One region of the Paenibacillus sp. FSL R5-0912 genome, then DNA from elsewhere that is predicted to be linked to it. Evidence: riboswitches for the same ligand, from Rfam matches in the RefSeq annotation. Region 1 holds a riboswitch; the other holds the start of a gene.
What was found. Region 1 has a riboswitch for glycine ahead of gcvT (glycine cleavage system aminomethyltransferase GcvT). Riboswitches for the same ligand answer to the same signal wherever they lie in the genome.
Positions count from the first base shown of each region.

Region 2: linked by a shared signal. The riboswitch ahead of R50912_RS32210 (amino acid permease) and the one ahead of gcvT (glycine cleavage system aminomethyltransferase GcvT) in region 1 are both predicted to bind glycine.

Region 1 covers NZ_CP009282.1:7,082,593-7,086,004, forward strand. Annotated here, with positions in the region: gene R50912_RS30095 (hypothetical protein) at 1-419, shown strand, start outside; gene gcvH (glycine cleavage system protein GcvH) at 506-898, opposite strand; glycine riboswitch at 1,083-1,178, shown strand; glycine riboswitch at 1,182-1,281, shown strand; gene gcvT (glycine cleavage system aminomethyltransferase GcvT) at 1,417-2,538, shown strand; gene gcvPA (aminomethyl-transferring glycine dehydrogenase subunit GcvPA) at 2,538-3,412, shown strand, end outside.
Region 2 covers NZ_CP009282.1:7,568,280-7,571,691, forward strand. Annotated here, with positions in the region: gene R50912_RS32210 (amino acid permease) at 36-1,412, opposite strand; glycine riboswitch at 1,563-1,642, opposite strand; gene R50912_RS32215 (ABC transporter permease) at 1,889-2,869, shown strand; gene R50912_RS32220 (carbohydrate ABC transporter permease) at 2,884-3,412, shown strand, end outside.

The DNA of each region.
Region 1 (3,412 bases):
ACTTCCTTATTGCCGGCGCAGCCTTTGCCCTGCCCTGGCTCGGGGTCTGGTGGATGCTCTACGGGCTGTCCGAGGATGGACGCATCCGCTGTTTCCCACTTCTTTTACTCTTTGCCTATCTGACATTTGTGATCCTCTTTCTGCAGATCAATCCGGTCTATAACCCGGAAGCCATGATCCCTTCCTCCGCCGGGGAATCCACCTTTCTGGTCTGTATGGGCATGTCTGCCGTGGTGCTTTTCCCGTTTTATTCGGCCGGTGTGTATTACTTCGTACTTAAACCCAATACCCGTCCCAGAAAAAGATACCGGTTCCTATTGCTGTGCCTTATCTTTGCCGTTGCCGGTCTGGCTCTGCTGCCCGCCCTTTGGCACTTGGCGCCAAGTATTTATCCGGGGCTGCTTAGCTTTCCGGAGTGATACAGAAACGAAAAAAGACAGACCTCTCACATTAGTGACATCTAATGTAATAAGAGAAGCCTGCCATGTTCATCTGTGCGTAAAAACTATTCCCCAACCAATTCCTTATAACCAGCCGCATCCAGCAGGCCCGATACTGCATCCGCGAACTCACCATCAAGCTCCAGCTCAAAAATCCAACCGCCGCCGTATGGCTGATCATTGATCAGCTCCGGGCTGGATTCGAGTGCGTCGTTGATCTTGGTTACCTTGCCGGATACCGGCGAGTACAGCTCCGACACCGTCTTGACAGACTCGATACTGCCTACGCTATCGCCCGCGGAAATGGCTGCGCCGACTTCAGGAAACTCAACAAACACGATGTCGCCCAATAAATGCTGCGCATGATCCGTAATTCCCACACGTACTACGCGTCCTTCACCCTGCTGTGCCCATTCATGCTCTTCGCTGTATAGCAGGTTGTTAAGCACTTCACTCATTTCAAAGCCGCCTCTTTTCCACATTTGGAGTTCTAAATTTAGTTATAGCCTAAGTTATCACCTTGCCTAATGTCAATATAACTGACAGGAAAATTAAATTTGTCATCTTTTTGACGTTTTTTGATTGACAGCGTGCTTGTAAACCCGGTTTAATGGAGTCAGTAGAAAAACATATGGTTTGCGAATGATGGCATAGGGAGAGACTGACCCTCAGGGGCAGCGCCGAAGGAGTAAGCCCGGGATGGGTGAATCTCTCAGGCAAAAGGACCTTTGCCGGACGCATCTCTGGAGAGCATCCACAGCCTGGACAACAGGAAACGGATCACCAACGGGGAAACCTGCGGGCAGGATAGCAGGGTAACTCTCAGGTACAAAGGACAGAGCGAAAGTCAATTTATGCGTTAGTGCATAATGGCTTTCGCCTGTCCTTTTTTATATTTTTAGCTGAAACAGATACTGCGCTTATAAGGCGGCATTACCGTTTCTGCTTACATGTAAACAGACTAAGGGGTGACACGATGGAGTCTTTGAGAAGAACGCCTTTTTATGATCTCTATGCCGCTTATGCGGAGTCCAGATGCATTGATTTCGGCGGCTGGGAGCTGCCGGTGCAGTTTACTGGCATCGTTAAGGAACATGAAGCAGTCCGCCAGCAGGCCGGACTGTTTGATGTATCGCATATGGGTGAATTCATGGTTGACGGCAGCGGCGCTGAAGCCTTCCTGCAGCAGATGACCACCAATGATGTCAGCCGCCTAGCAGACGGCGCAGCGCAGTATACCCTGATGCTCTATCCGAATGGCGGCGTAGTAGATGATCTGCTGGTGTACCGCCTGGGCCATGAGCGCTACATGCTGGTCGTCAATGCCTCCAATATCGACAAGGACTTCCAGTGGCTGGAGGAGCATCTCACCGCTGAATTCAGCGGTGTCAGCCTGAAGAATGTCTCTGATGAGACGCTGCTGCTCGCTCTGCAGGGTCCGCTGGCTGAGATGATTCTGGCCGAAGTTACCTCTGCCCCGCTTGCAGAGCTGAAGCCCTTCCACTTCATCGAACACGCCGAGGTCTGCGGCGTTTCTGTACTGCTCTCCCGCACCGGCTATACCGGTGAGGACGGCTTTGAGCTGTACGCCCCCGTCCACACAGCGGCTGCACTCTGGAATGGTCTGCTGGCCGCAGGCGCGCCGCATGGCCTGACCCCTGCCGGACTCGGCGCACGCGACACGCTCCGCTTCGAAGCCAAGCTGCCGCTGTACGGCCAGGAGCTCTCGGCGGATATTACGCCGCTCGAAGCGGGTGTCCAGTTCTTCGTGAAGCTGGACAAAGCCGGTTTCATCGGCCGCGATGCCTTGCTGAAGCAGAAGGAAGCCGGCCTCCCGCGCCGCCTTGTGGGGCTTGAAATGATCGACCGCGGGATTCCCCGCTCCCATTATCCCGTATATGCAGACGGTGTGAAGATCGGTGAAGTCACAACCGGTACCCAATCCCCGACGCTGAAGCGGAATCTTGGACTTGCCCTGCTGGATGCTGCCTATACTGAGATCGGCACAGAGGTGTATGTGGAGATTCGCGGCAAGCAGCTGAAGGCTGCCGTGATCAGAGCCCCGTTCTACAAAAAGATCCAAGGAGTGAAGCCGTAATGAAGCACCGCTATCTGCCTATGACGGAGCAAGACCGCGCAGAGATGATGGAAACTGTAGGGATTCAGTCCATCGATGAACTATTCGCTGATATCCCTCAATCTGTCCGCTACCAGGGAACGATGCCAATGTCCGGCCCGCTGGACGAATATGCGCTGCTGCGCCATATGAAGGGTCTGGCTGACAAGAATGCCGACTTTGATACCCATGCCAGCTTCCTTGGCGCCGGACTCTATGACCACCACATTCCTGTTGTCATTAACCATATTATTTCCCGTTCAGAATTCTATACCGCCTACACCCCCTATCAGCCGGAAATCAGCCAGGGCGAGCTTCAGGCAATCTTCGAATTCCAGTCCTATATCTGTGAGTTGACCGGCATGAAGGTCGCTAATGCAAGCATGTACGATGGTGCAACAGCCTTCTCCGAAGCAGCCGTGCTTGCCGCAGGCGCCACAAAACGCAAGAAGCTGATTGTCTCCCGTACAGTTCACCCGGAAGCCCGCCAGGTGCTGCGCACTTCCGCCAATGCCTGGGGCCTGCAAATCGTGGAGATCGATTATAAGGACGGAGTTACCGATCTTGCCAAGCTGGCTGAGGCCATTGATGCCGATACCGCCGCCGTTCTGGTCCAATCGCCCAACTTCTTCGGCGGCATCGAGGATCTGCGCCAGATTGAGCCACTGATCCATGCGGTCAAGGGCCTCCTCGTGGTCAGCGCGAATCCCATTGCACTCGGCGTGCTGGAAACCCCAGGCAAGCTGGGCGCCGACATCGTAGTCGGCGACGCACAGCCGCTGGGGATCGCCGCATCGCTCGGAGGACCAACCTGCGGATTCTTCGCGGTTGCTGAACCGCTGATGCGCCGCATGCC
Region 2 (3,412 bases), 490 kb from region 1:
GACAACATGTCAGTAGCGTTTGAACATTCTTGCACTCATGTATTGATTATACTAACATCGGCATCACTTTTCTCCTTCTTGCTTCGCATGGAGTACAGGACGAATAACAGAATGAACCATAGCGGCGTAAACAGCAGCGCCGGACGGGTCTCATCTGCGAACAGCATAATGATCAGAATAGCAACAAACAGCGTTAAGACCGCATAATTGATAACCGGTGTGAACGGTGCTTTGAATTTGGACGCGGCATGTAAGTCTGGGCGGTTCTTCTTATATTTGATATGACATACGAGCACAACACCCCACACCCAGATGAAGCAAATGGCGCTGATCGTGGTGACGATGCCGAAAGCCTGACCCGGAATGAGCTTGCTGAGCAGCGCCCCGGCAGAGATAACAAGTGTAGAGATGAATAACGAATTCGCGGGCACATGATTTCGGTTCAGCTTGCCGAGCTGCGGGGATGCCTGATCTCTTCGGCTCAGATTATACAGAATCCGGCTGGTCGAGAACATCCCGCTGTTGCAGGCGGAAGCCGCTGAGGTTAAGACGACGAAATTGATAATGCCCGCAGCAACTGGAATCCCGACTAGACTGAAGGTTCGCACAAAAGGACTTTCAGCCGCACTGAGCTGGGTCCACGGGTTAATGCACAGCAGCACGAAGAGCGCGCCCACATAGAAGAAGAGAATCCGCAGAGGAATCTTGTTAATCGCCGAGGGGATATTTTTCTCCGGATCCGCTGTTTCTGCGGCTGATACACCCACAAGCTCCACACCGACATAAGCGAACACAACCATCTGGAAGGAAAATAAGAAGCCTTTGACACCGTTAGGGAACACGCCCCCGTGCTCCCAGAGATTGCGGACCGTCACCGATCCTGCATCCGTCTTGAACCCGATGACCAGCAGAATGATTCCCAGGCCGATTAAGGCAAGAATCGTGACGACTTTGATTAGGGCAAACCAGAATTCGAGTTCGCCGAAGCTTTTGACCGTTAGCAGATTGAGTCCGAGCAGAATAATCAGGCAGATGACTGCCGGTACCCACTGCGGGATATCGAACCAGTACTGCACATAGACGCCCACCGCAATCACATCCGCCATCGCCGTCATAATCCAGCAGAACCAGTAGGTCCAGCCCGTAATGAACGCAGCCCGGGGCCCAAGATAGTCCTCAGCAATGTCTGTAAAAGATTGATAACCCGCTTTGGAGAGCAGCAGCTCACCCAGCGCCCTCATCACAAAAAACACGGCAATCCCCACGAGTAAATACGTGATCATAATGGACGGGCCGGCCTGCTGAATCGCTCTGCCTGATCCCAGGAATAACCCTGTACCAATCGTGCCGCCAATAGCGATCAGCTGTACATGCCGGTTCGCCAAATCTCTCTTTAATTCTGTCTGTGCCATTGCCATTTTCCCCCTTAATGTGTACAACGCTATGCTGCCAAATAACATAAAAAAGAGATTGGATGTCATCCAATCTCCCGGTTCATAAGAATATCAAAATAAGCTATCTGCGCCGCTGACCGTAATTAATCAGCATAACAAATACAAATTCCGTACTCTTCTGTCCTTTTGCCTGAGATTGTGAACCCTTCGGCGCTGCGGTCTCCCGCAGTCTCTCCAGAAGCTGCTCCTGCTATAGTGTGATCCATAGCAATCATAGCCCGTGTAGTGTATTAAATTGGTGAAGCGTTAATGCATTCTGATATTCTAACATATTACTCGGCATGTGAGAGATATTCTGTGAAAAAAGTCGCAATGTTCAAGAGTTCAACATGAGGTAACTTTTGAATAAACGGGGTCATCTGCAAGAGAGAATTCGTATCTGCTCCTCTACTATAATAAATTCATCCAGATTATGTAGAGCGAGGTTAGAACCAATGGCAAATCCTTCAACCGTAAAAGCTTTGACCAAGCAGCCCCTTTCACACCAGCAGGGCAGCTTTGGCCGTTTGCTGCGGAACATTGTGAAATACCGGGTGCTGCTGCTCATGCTGCTGCCAACCGCCATTATTTTTTTCATCAACTGTTACATCCCGATGTTCGGATTATTCATTGCTTTCAAGAACATCAACTATGTTGACGGCATTATGGGCAGTCCATGGGCGGGACTCGACAACTTCCGGTTCCTCTTCGCCACATCCGATGCCCTGCGCGTGACCATTAACACCATCGGCTACAACGTTGTCTTCATTATCTCAGGGCTCATCCTCTCTGTATCCCTAGCCATTGCGATCAACGAGGTTCGCAGCAAGCTGGCCTCCCGTTTCTTCCAGACTGTTATGATTATGCCGAATTTCTTGTCCATGGTTGTCGTCAGCTTCATAGTCTACGCCTTCCTGCACCCGGAGTACGGCTTCCTGGTCAAGCATATTCTGCCCTTGTTCGGCCATTCCTCAGTCAATGCTTATATGCATCCCAATGCATGGCCCTATATTCTGTGGCTCACCAAGATGTGGCACTCGATCGGCATCGGCAGTGTCATCTATCTGGCCGCGATCACCGGCATCAGCGAGGAGCTGTATGAAGCTGCGGTGGTGGACGGCGCCAGCAAGTGGCAGCAGATCACCCGAATTACGCTGCCGCTCCTTACGCCTATCATGGTCATTCTCACCATTCTCAACATGGGCGGTATTTTCCGCTCCGACTTCGGGCTGTTCTACCACGTTACGCTGGACTCCGGTGCGCTGCGCTCCACTACGGATGTCATCGACACCTATGTATACAGGGGGTTAATTCAGCTCAATGATCTGGGTATGTCCTCTGCGGCGAACTTTTATCAATCCGTCATCGGCTTCTTCCTTGTTATCGGGGCGAACAGTCTGGCCCGCAAGCTGAACCGCGATACGGCACTTTTCTAGAACGGAGGATCTTAATGACTACTGCAACCCGAACCCGCGCCTATCCCAAAGGCTCCAAGAGCGCCCAGATTGTGCTGAACATCTTCTTCACTGCCTTCAGTCTGGCCTGCATCCTGCCTATTCTGCTCATTGTCGCCATTTCCTTAACCAACGAGAAAACGTTAACGCTGCAGGGGTATAAATTCTGGCCCGAGAAGATTGACCTGACCGCTTACCAATATCTGTTCAACCATTCGCAGACGCTGGTCAAAGCTTATGGAATCAGCCTGACCGTTACGCTTACCGGAACCCTTCTGGCAGTACTATTGATTGCTCTGTACGCGTACCCCCTCTACCGGAAGGACTTTCCCTTTAAAAAGGCTTTTAGTTTCTACCTGCTGATCACTATGCTGTTCTCGGGAGGGCTTGTCCCTTTCTACCTGCTGTACGTTAATTATTTGGATCTGAAGGACTCGCTGATTGCACTGATCCTGCCCGGCCTCTCCAACGCATTCTATATTTTCATTGCCCGCACCTTCTTCCAGCAGACGGTTCCCGAAGAGA